Linked DNA regions of Blastochloris tepida. The protein of the gene in region 2 interacts with the protein of the main gene of each other region in a pairwise test. Links are inferred from orthologs where the notes say so. Each region holds a gene or a part of one and is shown on either strand. Other genes may lie near its edges.

Region 1 (7,080 bases), 160 kb from region 2 along the record:
TCGTAGGACGTGCCGGGCCAGGGGTTGAATGGGATGAGATTGATCTTGGCCGGGATGCCTTTAAGCAGGCGGATGAGTTCGCGGGCATCGGCCGGGCTGTCGTTCACGCCCTTCAGCATCACGTATTCGAAGGTGATGCGGCGCGCGTTCGACAGGCCGGGATAGTCGCGGCAGGCCTGCAGCAGCTCACGAATCGGATATTTGCGGTTGAGCGGCACCAGCACGTCGCGCAGGTCGTCGCGCACCGCATGCAGCGAGATCGCCAGCATGCAGCCGATCTCGGCGCCGGTGCGGCCGATCATCGGCACCACGCCGGAGGTGGACAGCGTGATGCGGCGCTTGCCGAGCGACAGCCCGTCGCCGTCGGCGACGGTGAGGAGGGCGCGCTTGACCGCCTCGAAATTGAACAGCGGCTCGCCCATGCCCATCATCACGATATTGGTGACGAAGCGGCCGCCGTCGGTCGGCACGATGCCGTCCTCGGGCGGGGTGGCGCCGGGCCAGTCGCCCAGCCGGTCGCGCGCCACCAGCATCTGGCCGACGATTTCGGCCTCGGTGAGGTTGCGCACCAGCCGCTGCGTGCCGGTGTGGCAGAAGGCGCAGGTCATCGTGCAGCCGACCTGCGAGGACAGGCACAGCGTGCCGCGGTCGGCCTCGGGGATGTAGACCGCCTCGACCGCGTGCGGCTTCTCGCCGTCCTCCTGCGAGGGCAGATGGAGCAGCCATTTGCGGGTGCCGTCGACCGACACCTGCTCGGCGGCGACGGTGGGCCGCGCCAGCGAATAGTGCTCGGCGAGCGTGGAGCGCAGGCCCTTGCCGACATTGGTCATGGCGTCGAAATCGGTGACGCCGCGCTCATAAATCCAGCCCCAGAGCTGCTGAACCCGCATGCGCAGCTCGCGCTCGGGCACGCCGACCTCGAACAGCGCCTTGGCGAGGCCGCCGCGGCCGAGCCCGGCGATCGAGGGCTTGCCCGTCGCCGAGGCGAGCGCCTTCGGGGCGGTCGCGGGCGCGTGGATGTGGTCCTCGGCGGGGAGGTGGTCGGTGTGGGGGATCATTGTCATGGGGGCGGTCATGGGAGGCGGGTCATACCACACCTGCGGTGCGATGACAGGCCGGCAATCGGCGGACGTATCGTCAACGGGCGCGTTGCCGCGAGAACCTTTCGCCCATATGACGTTTCGCCCATATGACGTTGACGGCAACTGACGTTGCGGCCCTGAGCGGACGGACCCATGCGCGAGAACACCAAGCCTGAGACCGCCTTTCCCGCCCGGCTGATCGCCGGCTACCAATCCTTCCTCGACCGCCGCTACGCCGAGGAGCACGAGCATTACGAGACGCTGGCACAGGGCCAGTCCCCCAAAATGATGGTGATCGCCTGCTGCGACTCCCGCGTCTCGCCGACCGTGATCTTCGACGCCATGCCGGGCGAGCTGTTCACCGTCCGCAACGTCGCCAATCTGGTGCCGCCCTACGAGCCCGGCGGCCACCACGCGGCCTCGGCGGCCATCGAGTATGCGGTGCTGGTGCTCAAGGTCGAGGATGTCGTGGTGCTGGGCCATGCCAGCTGCGGCGGCGTGATGGCCTATGCCCGCCGGCGCACCGACCTCGGGGCCGGCGACTTCATCGGCCAATGGATGTCGCTGCTCGAGCCGGCGGCGGCCACCGCCGGCATCGTGCCGGCCGCGGACCTGCCGGATGCGGCGGTGGCGCGGCTGGAATATGCCGGCATCCGCCAGTCGCTGGCCAATCTGATGACGTTCCCATGGGTCCGCGAGCGGGTGGAGGCCGGCCAGCTCAATCTGCACGGCGCCTATTTCGCCATCGCCACCGGGCTGCTCGAACGGCTCGACCCGGCCACCGACCGCTTCGTGCCGGTGGCGCAGCGCAATCCCTTCCGCGCCGAGGCGGTGGACGCCGACGGCGCGTGAGACGGGTTCCGGCCTGCAGGGCTGGAAACCGTATGCCGTATGACCCGAGTCCCCGGCGGCCGGGGCAAGCGGATCGCGCGGCGATGTGAGGGGAAACCGGATGCGGCGGCCGGCATTGACGGACCGGCGTCACGGCCCTAGAACACATTCGTATATTTACATGTGTTCCATTCAACCGCGCGGTGTCCCCATGACCGTCAGCTCCCTGTCACCTTCCACCGCCGCCCACGGCCGCATCGACTGGAGCCCCTATCTGGTGGGCGCCGGCATCGGCGTCCTCAGTTGGGTGGTGTTCGTCGTCGTCGCGGCGCCGATCGGCATCACCACCGCGGTGTCGCAGCTGTCCGGCGGGCTCGCCGTGCCGCTGGTCGGCGCCGAGGCCGTGGCGCAGAACGCCTATTGGGCGCGCCACCCGATGCGGCTCGATTATGGAACCCTGTTCCTGGTCGGCACCTTCCTCGGCGCGCTGGCCTCCTCGCTCGCCGCCCGCACCTGGCGGCTCGAGCAGGTGCCGGCGGTGTGGGCCGAGCGGTTCGGCCCCTCGCCGCTCAAGCGCTACGCCGTCGCCTTCATCGGCGGCGTCATCGCCATGTACGGTGCCCGTCTCGCCAATGGCTGCACGTCCGGCAACGGCATCTCGCAGGGCCTGCAGCTCGCTGTGGTCGGCTGGGTGTTCCTGGCGGTGATGTTCGCCACCGGCCTTCTCACCGCCTTCATCCTGTTCCGCCAGCCGCGTTGAGGAGGCGCCGATGTTCCCGATGACCGGTACTGCCGCCCTGGTTCTCGCCGTGGCGTTCGGCTTCGCCTTCGGCTGGCTGCTCGACCGCGGCCGGGTGACGCACTACGACACCATCCTCAACCAGTTCCGCTTCAAGGACTTCACCGTCCTCAAGGTGATGCTGACGGCGATCATCGTCGGCGGCGTCGGCGTGCTGGCGCTGGTCGATCTCGGCCTCGTCAAGATGGCGGTGCGCGACGCCAATATGGGCGGCGTGCTTCTCGGCTCGGCGCTGTTCGGGGTGGGCATGGTGCTCTACGGCTACTGCCCGGGCACGGGTGTGGCGGCGATCGCCACCGGCAGCGTCCACGCTTTGGTCGGTGCGGCGGGCATGCTGGTCGGCGGCATGCTCTATGGCTTCAACTATCCCTGGCTCAAGGACACGGTGCTGGCGTGGTGGAACCTCGGCCGGGTGACGCTGCCCGACATCACCGGCGTGCCGGCGCTGGTGTTCTTCGCAGCGCTGGCGGTGCTGGCGGTCGCCCTGTTCTCGGTGGTCGAGTCGCGGCGGCTGTGATGCCAGTTTATACTGCCGCCTGAACGACGAAGGGGCGCCCGAGGGCGCCCCTTCGCGTATCAAGCGTCGTCAATATCAAGCTCAGCAGGGCGGAATAGCGTCAGCGTCTTCCGCCGCATGCTTGGCGCAATACGATTCGCTATTGCGCCCTACGACGCTTTACTACGAAGCCTCATGCCGCCTTCTTCTTCGGCTCGATCAGCCGGCGGTTGATCAGCAGCTCGGCGATCTGGACGGTGTTGAGCGCCGCGCCCTTGCGCAGATTGTCCGACACGCACCAGAAGTTCAGGCCGTTGTCGACCGTGCTGTCCTCGCGGATGCGGCTGATGTAGGTGGCGTCCTCGCCGGTCGCCTCCACCGGCGTGATGTAGCCGCCCGGCTCGTGCTTATCGATGACGAGGCAGCCCGGCGCCTTGGCGAGCAGAGCGCGCGCCTCCTCGGCCGTCACCGGCTTCTCGAACTCGACGTTCACGGCTTCCGAGTGCGACACGAACACCGGCACGCGCACGCAGGTGGCGGTGAGCTTGATCTTGGGGTCGAGGATCTTCTTGGTCTCGGCCACCATCTTCCACTCTTCCTTGGTCGAGCCGTCCTCCATGAAGACGTCGATCTGCGGAATGAGGTTGAAGGCGATGCGCTTGGGGAACTTCTTGGTCTCCATCTCCTGCGCGGTGAACACCGCGCGGGTCTGGCTGAACAATTCGTCCATCGCGTCCTTGCCGGCGCCCGACACCGACTGATAGGTCGCCACCACCACCCGCTTGATGGTGAAGGCGTCGTGCAGCGGCTTCAGCGCCACCACGAGCTGCGCGGTCGAGCAGTTCGGGTTGGCGATGATCTTCTTCTTGGTGAAGCCCACCACCGCGTCGGCATTCACCTCCGGCACGATCAGCGGCACGTCGGGGTCTGTGCGCCAGGTCGAGGAATTGTCGATCACCACGCAGCCCTGCGCGCCGATCCGCGGCGACCACTCCTTCGACACGGCGCCGCCCGCCGACATCAGGCACAGATCGTTCGTCGTGAAATCGTGGTTCTCGAGCGCTTTGACCTTCAGCGTCCGGTCGCCATAGGAGACTTCCACGCCCAGGCTGCGGCGCGAGGCGAGCGGTATGACCTCATCGGCGGGAAAGCCCCGCTCGGCGAGGATCGACAGCATTTCGCGGCCCACATTGCCTGTGGCCCCGACGACTGCGACCGAGTAACCCATCCTTGACTCTCCGGCGAACATCCCGGGCCGCGGCCAATCGGCGGCAACCTGGGAGTCCAGGCCTTCTCCGGGAGCCTCGGCTTCTATTGCACAAGCGGCGCGGAGACAACACGCACGCGCGCGATCGCCGCCTCACACCGCCCGGCCGCGCAGCCGCCGCTTCGCCTGGGCCCGGGCCACGAAGGTGGCGAACGGCACCAGCAGTCCGCGCTCCTCGGCAAGGGCCGTCTGCGGCGCGCGCAGGCTGCGCGCCTTGCGCAGCGCCGCCCGCCGGTCGAGCCAGATCACCTGTCCGCGCTCGGGCGGATCCGCAAACAGCGCGTCGAACCATTTTCCGGGCTGATACATGCACGCGTTCCCTAAGTATTTACTGGCAACGCGATAGAGTTTGCGTGGTTCCGCGGGCGGGTCGCCGCAGGCCGTTGCGCCGATGCAACTGTGGGGCCCGATCGGCGTTGTCTTGAGCAATCCGCCCTGGCGGCGGCATGCGAAGGCCATTAGTGTGTGATCAAATCGGGATCGAGGGTGCCATGCGGCTCGCCAGTCTTCTTGCCTCCACCGCCGTGCTCGCCATCGCGGCGACCACCGTTCTGCCGAGCGCGGCCGACGCCCAGAGCCGGCGGGGTCCGTCGCGGATCACCGTGACGAAGGATCAGTCCTACCTCTATCCGGGCACGGCTGTTCCGGCGCGCACGGCGGCCGACTATGCGACCGACCTGCGCTTCCGCCCGGGCGTGCCGATGTCGTGGAATACCGGCCCCGGCGGCGATGGCGGCCAGTTCAACCTGCCGCAGCCGTTCGAGCTGGGCGGCATCCGGCCGCTGCAGTTCTGACCGGACGGCGTTGGACGTCGACTTCGACTTGGATTTGGACTTGGACTTCGAAACGAAACGGCCGGGCAGGTGCCCGGCCGTTCTGTTTTTCGGGGTGGTTGATGACGCTCAGCCCGCCAGCGCGTCGAGTTCGGCGAGAATCGCATCGCCCATCGCCGTGGTGCCGACCGTCGCCTGACCGGGCGCGGCGATGTCGCCGGTGCGCAGGCCCTTGGCCAGCACATTGGCGGTGGCCTGATCGAGCAGGTCGGCAGCGTCGCTGAGATTGAACGAATAGCGCAGCGCCATGCCGAACGAGCCGATCATGGCGAGCGGATTGGCGAGCCCCTTGCCGGCGATATCGGGCGCCGAGCCATGCACCGGCTCGTACATCGCCTTGCGCTTGCCGGTCGCCGGATTGGCCTCGCCGAGCGAGGCGGACGGCAGCATGCCGAGCGAGCCGGTCAGCATCGCCGCGATGTCGGACAGCATGTCGCCGAACAGATTGTCGCAGACGATGACGTCGAACTGCTTGGGCCGGCGCACCAGCTGCATGCCGCAGGCGTCCGCCAGCTGGTGCTCCAGCTCCACGTCGGGATATTCGCGCTTGTGGACGGCGGTGACCACCTCGTTCCACAGCACGCCCGACTTCATGACGTTGCGCTTCTCGGTCGAGGTCACCTTGTTGCGGCGCTTGCGGGCGAGGTCGAAGGCGACGCGGGCGATGCGCTCGATCTCGTAGGTGTCATAGACCTGGGAATCGATGGCGCGCTTCTGACCGTTGCCGAGGTCGGTGATGGTCTTGGGCTCGCCGAAATAGACGCCGCCGGTGAGCTCGCGCACGATCATGATGTCGAGGCCCTCGACCAGATCGCGCTTGAGCGAGGAGGACTCGGCCAAGGCCGGATAGCAGATCGCCGGGCGCAAATTGGCGAACAGGCCGAGATCCTTGCGCAGGCGCAGCAGGCCCGCCTCGGGGCGCACCTCATAGGGCACGCCGTCCCATTTCGGCCCACCGACCGCGCCGAACAGCACGGCATCGGCGGCATGGGCCAGATCCATGGTCGAATCGGTGATGGCGACGCCGTCGGCGTCATAGGAGGAGCCGCCGACCAGCCGCTCGTCATAGTCGAAGGCGGCGATGCCGCGCTTTTCGAACCAGGCGAGCAGGCGTTTCACCTCCGCCATCACCTCGGGGCCGATCCCGTCGCCGGGCAGAAGCAGGAGCTTGAACGAAGGCATGGCGCATCTCGCAGGGCTGTCAGCGGGTGTGTTGGCGTCATCCCGGCCGCAGCGAGGACATCTGGTCCGAGCGGAGAGCCGGGATCGTCAGCAGGTCATTTGTCTGCATGCGGTCCCGGCTCTCGGCTCCGCCTCGGCCGGGACGACGAGAATGAGACGATTCCTCTAGAAGCTCGCGGGGCGGGCCGCAAGTATCAGCGCGGGCTGCACGTCACCCAGCGCTGCGGCGGCCATTAAGATTTTGTTGGAGCATGATGTTATCGCAAAACCGGTTCCCACTTTTGCGCATCATGCTCAGCGCCCGCGGCGGAGCGCCTCCAGCACGTCGGCGGTGGCGCGGCCGGTGACCGGCAGGCCGTTCTTCTGCTGCACGGTGCGGATGGCGGCCACCGTCTGACGGCCGATGACGCCGTCGGCGACGCCGCCGATATCGAAGCCCGCCCGCATCAGCAGCGTCTGCAGCTCGCGCCGGCCGGCGCGGTCGAGCGGGCGCTCGGTCGTCGGCCAGGGGGTGGCGATCGGGCCGCCGCCGCGCAGCCGGTCGGCGAGGTGGCCGATCGACATGGCGTACACGATGGTGGGATTGTATT
Region 2 (7,209 bases):
GCGATGGCCGAGAAGGTGTCGGCGCTGGCCGGCGGCCTGCCGCTGCCTCCCGGCATGAAGCTGTTCTGAACAGCAACCGGTCGTCCCCGGCGAGCACCGCGAAGCGGTGCGAGGGAAGGGGACCCAAGGACCATGATGTCTCGGGTGGGGCTGAGCGGCCGCCTTTGCGACGAGCGTTGTGTTTTTCTGCGGCGTGGTTCTTGGGTTCCCTTCCCGACCGCCTGACGGCGGTCGCCGGGAACGACCGGTGGCGTCTCCGCGCCGACTTCTCCAGCGGCTGCAAGATGTGGATTCCGGGCGACCCATTCGGGATCCCGGAGAGGCTCTCGCCAAGAGCATCTGTCTGTTGTGGTTGACGACCGCTCCGCGTTGGCGCCGCAAAACCCTTGAACATTATCCCCCGATGCCTGCTGCCGCCGGTCCCGAGATCGAACGTCTGGTCCAGCTCCTGGCCCGCCTGCCGGGGCTCGGGCCGCGCTCGGCGCGACGCGCCGTGCTGCATCTGATCAAGAAGCGCGAGCAGCTGATGGCGCCGCTCGCCACCGCGCTCGATGACGCGCTGGCCAAGGTCTCGGTCTGCCGCATCTGCGGCAATATCGACTCGGTCAATCCCTGCAGCGTCTGCGCCGACCCGCGGCGCGATCCGAGCCTGCTGGTGGTGGTCGAGGACGTCGCCGACCTGTGGGCGCTGGAGCGGGCCTCGGTGATCCAGGCGCGCTACCATGTGCTGGGCGGCACGCTTTCGCCGCTCGACGGCGTCGGGCCGGACGACCTCAATCTCGCCGGTCTCGTCGGGCGGGTGACGGGGAGCGATGTGCGCGAGGTGATTCTGGCGCTCGACGCCACCGTCGACGGCCAGACCACCGCCCATTACGTCACCGACCTGCTGCGCCCCACCGGCGTCAAGGTCTCGCGCCTCGCCCATGGCGTACCGGTCGGCGGCGAGCTCGATTATCTCGACGAGGGCACGCTGGCCCAGGCGCTGCGCGCCCGCACGCCGGCGTGAGGCCTGCGCCTTCCTACTTTGCCTTGGCCCGGTCGGCCTGATCGAGTCCGGCGAAATGGCCGCGCACCTGCAGGACGGCCAGCAGCACGAGACCGGGCACCGCGGCGAGCGACGACAGCGCGAAGAACATCGGCCAGCCGGTCGCCTCTGCCACATAGCCGGCGCCGGCCGAGAGATACGTCCGCCCCACCGCGGCGAGCGCGGTCAGGAGCGCGTACTGGGTTGCGGTGTGGGCCGGGCTCCAGCACAGCGCCGACAGATAGGCGACGAAGATCACCGTGCCGATGGCGCCGGCGAAATTCTCGGCGATGATCGCCGCGGACAGCGCCCACAGATTGGTGCCGGCGAAGGCGAGCCCCACGAACACCAGATTCGAGACCATCTGCAGCAGCGCGCCGACCCACAGCGCGGTGGCGAGCGGCAGCGCGCGGGCGATGAAGCCGCCGGCAAAGCCGCCGATGAGGGTCGCCGCCAGCCCGACGCCCTTGACGATGGCGGCGTATTCGTCGCGCGTGAAGCCGAGGTCGATGACGAAGGGCGCGGTCATGGTGCCGGCGAAGGCATCGCAGAACTTGAACAGCACCACGAAGGCCAGCACGGCGACCGCCAGATCGCGGGTCAGGAACTCGGAGAAGGCGCCGGCCGCGGCCTTGGCCACCCGCACCAGCGCGCCGTCGCCGGCCTGCTGGCGGATGGCCTCGGCCGAGCGATCGGGCTCGGTGGCGAGAAGCGTGGTGACGAGGCCCGCCGCCATCAGCGCCGCCATGGCGAGATAGCCGGCGGTCCAGGCGCCGGCCCGGTCGAAGCCGTAACGCTCGAAGCCGGTGACCAGGAACAGGGCGCCGGCGGTCGAGGCGAGCATGCCGAGCCGGTAGGCGGCGACATAGCTCGCCATGCCGGCGGCCTGCTCGCGCTCGTCGAGGCTCTCGACACGGAAGGCGTCGATGACGATGTCCTGGGTGGCCGAGGCGGCGGCGACCAGGAGCGCGCCGAACGCCACCGCCCAGGGCGAGACGGCGGGATCGCGGGTGGCGAGCAGCACGATGGCGCCGATCAGCAGGATCTGGGAAAAGATCAGCCAGCCGCGCCGCCGGCCGAGCAGGCGCGACAGCACCGGCACGTTCAGCGCGTCCACCACCGGCGCCCACAGGAACTTGACCGTGTAGGGCGTGCCGACCAACGCGAACAGGCCGATGGTGCCGAGATCGACATTGGCCTCGCGCATCCACACCAGCAGCGTCGAGCCGGACAGCGCCAGCGGCAGGCCGGAGGCGAAGCCGAGAAACAGCACGATGAGCACGCGCGGCCGCAGATAGACGGCGAGCGTGTCCATCCAGTCGGCGTGGGACGGGGTGGCGGTCATGCGGCGGATCGCTGGTGCGCCGCAGGGCGCGGCGGGTGACGGGAGCCGGCAGTCTGGCGATTCGCGCGGCTCGCGCAAATCCGTTTCGGCAGCGGCGTCCGCGCTCGGGGCGCCGGCAGCGCGCGGGGCATCGCGCCTGGGCCGGCGGGAGACGGAATGGTCGCGGATGCAACCAAAGGCTTTGCGGCAGTGCACGATGCGGCGGCGGTTCGCCCCGGCCGGCGGGACGCTGCCGGAGCGGCGCGGTGACACCATGATACCGCGCGAAGCTGCCGGGGCTGTTCCGAACAGAACGGGAACGTTTCGGCAAAAAGAGAGGCCGGTACGGCGTCATCCGATGACGAAGCGCGTACCGGCCTTTGAGTCTCGGGAAGACCACGGTGCAACTCGACGACAGACGGACAAGACGCGATCTTGAATCGGCAGCGTCCGCCGGTCGCCGTGTCAACCAGGCGGGCGGATATGACCATGCGCGAGTGCAGTGCACATTGACATGAATCAGGCCGCCGCTACGGTCTAATGCCTACACGCGATGCGGGTGGCCGGGCCTGGCGGCGGCAAAAGCGTTGGGCCCGTTCGTTGACCCGCCGGGTTCCATCGCCTATTTCGCCTGTATGGCCATTCGCGACATTCTTGTTCTGCCCGATCCCCGGCTCAGGCTGACCTCGGCGCCCGTCGAGGCCGTCGACGACACCGTGCGGCGTCTCATCGACGACATGTTCGAGACCATGTACGACGCGCCCGGCATCGGGCTGGCGGCGATCCAGGTCGGCGAGCCGCGCCGCATCGTCACCATCGATCCCGCCCGCAAGGGCGAGGAGAAGCGGCCGCTGGTGCTGATCAATCCGGAGGTGGTGTGGTCCTCGGAGGAGAAGCGCTGCCACGAGGAGGGCTGCCTGTCGATCCCGGACTATTATGAGACGGTCGAGCGGCCGGACCGGGTGCGGGTGCGTTTCCTCGACCGCACCGGCGCGCCGCAGGAGCAGGAGTTTTCCGGCATCCTCTCCACCTGCATCCAGCACGAGATCGACCACCTCAATGGCGGCCTGTTCATCGACTACATCTCGCGCCTCAAGCGCGAGCGGGTGATGAAGAAGTTCACCAAACAGGCGCGCCGCGCCGCAGAGTGATCAGAGCCACCGAATGATCAGTCGGTCGCACCGCGCCGCCGGGTGATGAGCCCGGCGCGCCGGTCGCGTGCAGCGGGAGGCCGGCCCTCGGGGCCGGATGCCGCGTCAGTCCGCCGGGGTGAGACGGCCGGCGCTGCTGCAGAGCGGCAGGCTGCTGCGCAGCTCCGCAATCGCCTCGTCGATCTCCTGGCGCTGCTTCTCGAGCACGGCGATCTGCTGCAGGATCGTCTCCTGCGACAACGCCAGATTGGCGGCATCGTCGCGGCCCTCGTGCAGGGCGATCATCGCCTTGATCTCGGACAGCGTGAATCCGTAGCGCTTGCCCTTGAGAATGAGGACCAGCCGGTTGCGGTCGGTGCCGCTGTAGAGGCGGGTCAGGCCTTCCCGCTTCGGGCTGAGCAGGCCCTTGTCTTCGTAAAAACGCAGCGCCCTTAAGGTTACGCCGAACTCCCGAGCGAGGTCGCCAATCGTGAAATAATCGGATCGATTCGCGATCTTGGTTTCGCTGTACCCTGTGCGTGCCTCGACGCCGCTTGCGGCGATTTCGTGCTCTTTCATCATCATCCCAACTCTTGTTTATCTTTATTGTGCGAATCCGTTCCGCCCGTGGACCTTCGGAAAGACGGTCACTTGTGAAAGGGCCGTCAACGGCTGCAGTCCCTGCAACTACCGTTCTGTAGGAAATTACCTCCAAAAGTGTCTCGTTCCGCACATACGCAATTTCCTCGTCTCACATGCAACAGGAAAGAGCAGACCCCCTATCCGAGCGGAATGATTAATTAGACTAATTCAAAATTCCCCCGTGTTGAAGAGACTGCGCCGCCGCACCGTCCGTCAACGGGGGATTGAGGCCGAAACGACACACGTTGCCTCAACGCAAAGGTGCCACTGAAGTTGCATCGGCGTTAACCGTACATTTACCGTGGCAGGAAAAAGTGCGCGGGGACGCACAGCGCCCGCGTGCCGCCGGCAATTCCGGCTCCGGCGGCCCATCCAGCGGTGCCGGCAAACGCCCGACGGGTTTGACCATGACGCAAAGTGGATCGTGGAACCGACGCAGCACCGCTCCCGACGCGGCCGCGGATCTTGCCGCCGACGCGCTGGATGCCGCGCGGGCGGCGGCGGAGCGGGAAGGAGTTTCCCTGGAGCGCTGGCTTGAGCGCGCGCTTCAGGCCGAGGGCGGCGAGCCGGGCGAGCGCAGCGCTCCGCGGCGCGCCGCCGCCAGCGAGCGCCCCGAAGGACCGGATGTCCGGCGCGAGCCGCCGGCCCGCGAGCCCGAACCGCCCGCGCCCGGCGCCGAGGGGGTTGCGGCCGCGCTCGGCGAGGTGTCGCGCCGACTCAATGCTCTGCTTGGCGAGGTCGCCGGCGCGCCGCCGCGCGGCGCCGCACATCCGCGCGACGGCCTGGGACGGCCGGCCGGCCGCACCGGTTCGGAGCGGCGCAGCGGCCTGGAATCGCCGCAGCTCGATCTCCACCGCCGGCTGAACGAGCTTGCCGGCAATATCGAAGCCATGAACGAGCGTCTGTACAGCGCGGCCGAGGCGCGGCCGGGCCGGCGCCCGCTGCTCGACTCGGCGGTGGCCGAGATCAATGCCCGCCAGCGCCTGCTCGACGAGCGGGCGGGCCTGCGCGGCTACCGCTCCGATTATGATGAGGTGGCATCGCTGCGCCGCGACGTCTCCGAACTGTCGCGCAGCGTCAGCTATCTGTCGCCCTGCCGTTCGCTGGAGGCGCTCGACGCCTCGGTGCGGGCGCTGCACGCGCACGTCGAGGCGACCGCCCAGCCGGCGATCGACATCGACCAGCTCAACGACATGACGCGCATGCTGATCGAGGTGCGCGAGGGCGTGCGCGAGATGCAGGCCGAGGCCGGCATCGCCGCGCTCGGCGAGGAGCTGAAGGGCCTGCACCAGCGCTTCGACGCCCTCGACGAATCGCGACTGGAGCCGGGGGCGATCGACCGCCTCACCGGCCAGATCAGCGAGCTGCGGGCCACGCTCGAACAGTTTCCCGCCCTCACCGCCGCCGACGGCTTCACCGGCGAGCTGCAGCAGCTTGCGGCCAAGGCCGAGCGCATCGGCAGCGTGCTGGAGGATGCCGCCGCCGCACTCGAGACCCTGGAGGGGCTCGACCGCAAGATCGACAAGCTTGAGGAGTCGCTGGCCGCGACCTCGGCCGGCAGCGCCGAGGACGAGGCGCTGGAGGAGATTCGCGAGCGGCTCGACCGCCTGCAGGTCGCGCTCGAGAACACCGTCCGCAATGCGCCGATCGCCGTCGAGCGCTCGATGCTGCTCTTGGTCGACAAGCTCGATCGCCTCCAGGCGCTGGTCGCCGACGGTCCGGATCTCGGCTCGATCGACTCGCGTCTCGAGCAGATCGTCGAGCGGCTCGACCAGTCGGACAGCCGCCTCGGCCAGCTCGACGCGATCGAGCGCGGCCTGAACGACCTGTTCGCGCAGATCGAGGAATCGCGCTGCAGCGCCATCGACGCGGCGCGCGACGCGGTGCGCAATCTCGGCATGACGCCGGTCAACGACCTGATGCGCGACCTGTCGGAGCTGCGCACGGCCCAGCGCGAAACCGAGGTGCGCACCCACGGCACGCTGGAGACGGTGCACGGCACCCTGGAGCGGGTGGTCGACCGGCTGGCGATGCTGGAGGAGGACATTGCGCGCCGCGGCGATGCGGCGCCCGGCGAGCGGGCCGAGCGCCCGGCCGCCGTCCCGCCGCCCGCTGCTTCGGTGGCACCGGCGGCGCAGGTGGCCGAGGCCGCATCTGCGCTGGTGCGCGATCTGCCGCCGGCACTTGCGCCGGACCTTTCGTCGGATCTTGGGCCGGGGCTTGCACCGAATCTTGCGCCGGAGCCGGTGTCCGAGCTGCCGCCCGATTTGCCGCTCGAACCCGGCTCGCGCATGCCGCTGCTGCGGAGCGGAACGGTCGCCACCGGGGCCGCCGCAGGCGCCGCCGCGCCCGGTCTCGGCGCCAAGCCGCTGTCGGATGCCACCTCCAAGGCGAGCTTCATCGCCGCCGCCCGCCGCGCCGCCCAGCAGGCGACCGCCGAAGGGATGCCGCCCGCCGCCGCGTCGGACGACGATCCGGCCGAGAGCGGCGTGCGCGCCGCGCTCGCCCGCCACCGGACGCTGATCCTGGCCGGCGTGGTGCTGATGGTGATGGCCGCCGCCGCGCCGATCGTCCTGCCGCCGATGCTCGGCAAGCTGTCGAAGGCGCCGAAGGCCGAAGCCCCGGCGATCGAGGCGCCGGCCACCGTGCCGTCCGCGCCGCCGGGCGATCCGGCGCAAGTGCCGGCGGCTGGGCCGGCCCAGGCACCCGCCGAAACGCCTGCCGTGGCGCCTAACGTTCCTGGGCCGCAATCGTCCCTCCAGCGCGATCCGGTCATCGCCCAGGCGCCGTCGTCCGGCGTCGTGCAGCCGGCCCTCTCCGCCGCGTCGATGCCGGCGTTCTCGGCCGGGCTCCTGGGCAGCAGCGATCCCGACATCACCGGCTCGACCCAGCCGGCCGCCGTCACGCTCGCCCCCACCGCGCCGCAACCGCTGCCGGCGGCGATCGGCCCGCAGGCGCTGCGCGAGGCGGCGCTGGCCGGGGATGCGGCGGCCCAGTTCGAGATCGCCACCCGCTATGCCGAAGGCCGCGGCGTGCCGCAGAGCTTCTCCGAGGCCCTGCGCTGGTACGAGCGCGCGGCGCAGCAGGGC

The links. The genes of interacting proteins can lie anywhere in the genome.
Region 1: the proteins of def (region 2) and BLTE_RS16920 interact in binary tests that used the Escherichia coli proteins (3 or more experiments, as listed by UniProt). The link is inferred for Blastochloris tepida from one-to-one orthologs.

The regions. Positions count from the first base shown.
Region 1 is NZ_AP018907.1:3,730,328-3,737,407, forward strand. Bases 2,420-5,223 are described here. They hold BLTE_RS16920 (aspartate-semialdehyde dehydrogenase), read right to left. Parts: upstream 4,437-5,223; coding sequence 3,402-4,436; downstream 2,420-3,401. Other genes in these bases: BLTE_RS16910 (YeeE/YedE thiosulfate transporter family protein), read left to right, coding at 2,420-2,673; BLTE_RS16915 (YeeE/YedE thiosulfate transporter family protein), read left to right, coding at 2,684-3,229; BLTE_RS16925 (hypothetical protein), read right to left, coding at 4,569-4,784; BLTE_RS16930 (hypothetical protein), read left to right, coding at 4,967-5,223. Outside these bases: dual-specificity RNA methyltransferase RlmN, read right to left, coding at 1-1,055; BLTE_RS16905 (carbonic anhydrase), read left to right, coding at 1,236-1,934; more of BLTE_RS16910, read left to right, coding at 2,125-2,419; more of BLTE_RS16930, read left to right, coding at 5,224-5,269; leuB (3-isopropylmalate dehydrogenase), read right to left, coding at 5,378-6,490; BLTE_RS16940 (lytic murein transglycosylase), read right to left, coding at 6,785-7,080.
Region 2 is NZ_AP018907.1:3,891,703-3,898,911, forward strand. What follows is about bases 1,809-4,741. They hold def (peptide deformylase), read left to right. Parts: upstream 1,809-2,983; coding sequence 2,984-3,499; downstream 3,500-4,741. Other genes in these bases: BLTE_RS17670 (AmpG family muropeptide MFS transporter), read right to left, coding at 1,809-2,369; BLTE_RS17680 (MerR family transcriptional regulator), read right to left, coding at 3,605-4,063; BLTE_RS17685 (SEL1-like repeat protein), read left to right, coding at 4,528-4,741. Outside these bases: BLTE_RS17660 (YbaB/EbfC family nucleoid-associated protein), read left to right, coding at 1-69; recombination mediator RecR, read left to right, coding at 404-1,006; more of BLTE_RS17670, read right to left, coding at 1,020-1,808; more of BLTE_RS17685, read left to right, coding at 4,742-7,209. UniProt on the Escherichia coli protein: Removes the formyl group from the N-terminal Met of newly synthesized proteins. Requires at least a dipeptide for an efficient rate of reaction. N-terminal L-methionine is a prerequisite for activity but the enzyme has broad specificity at other positions.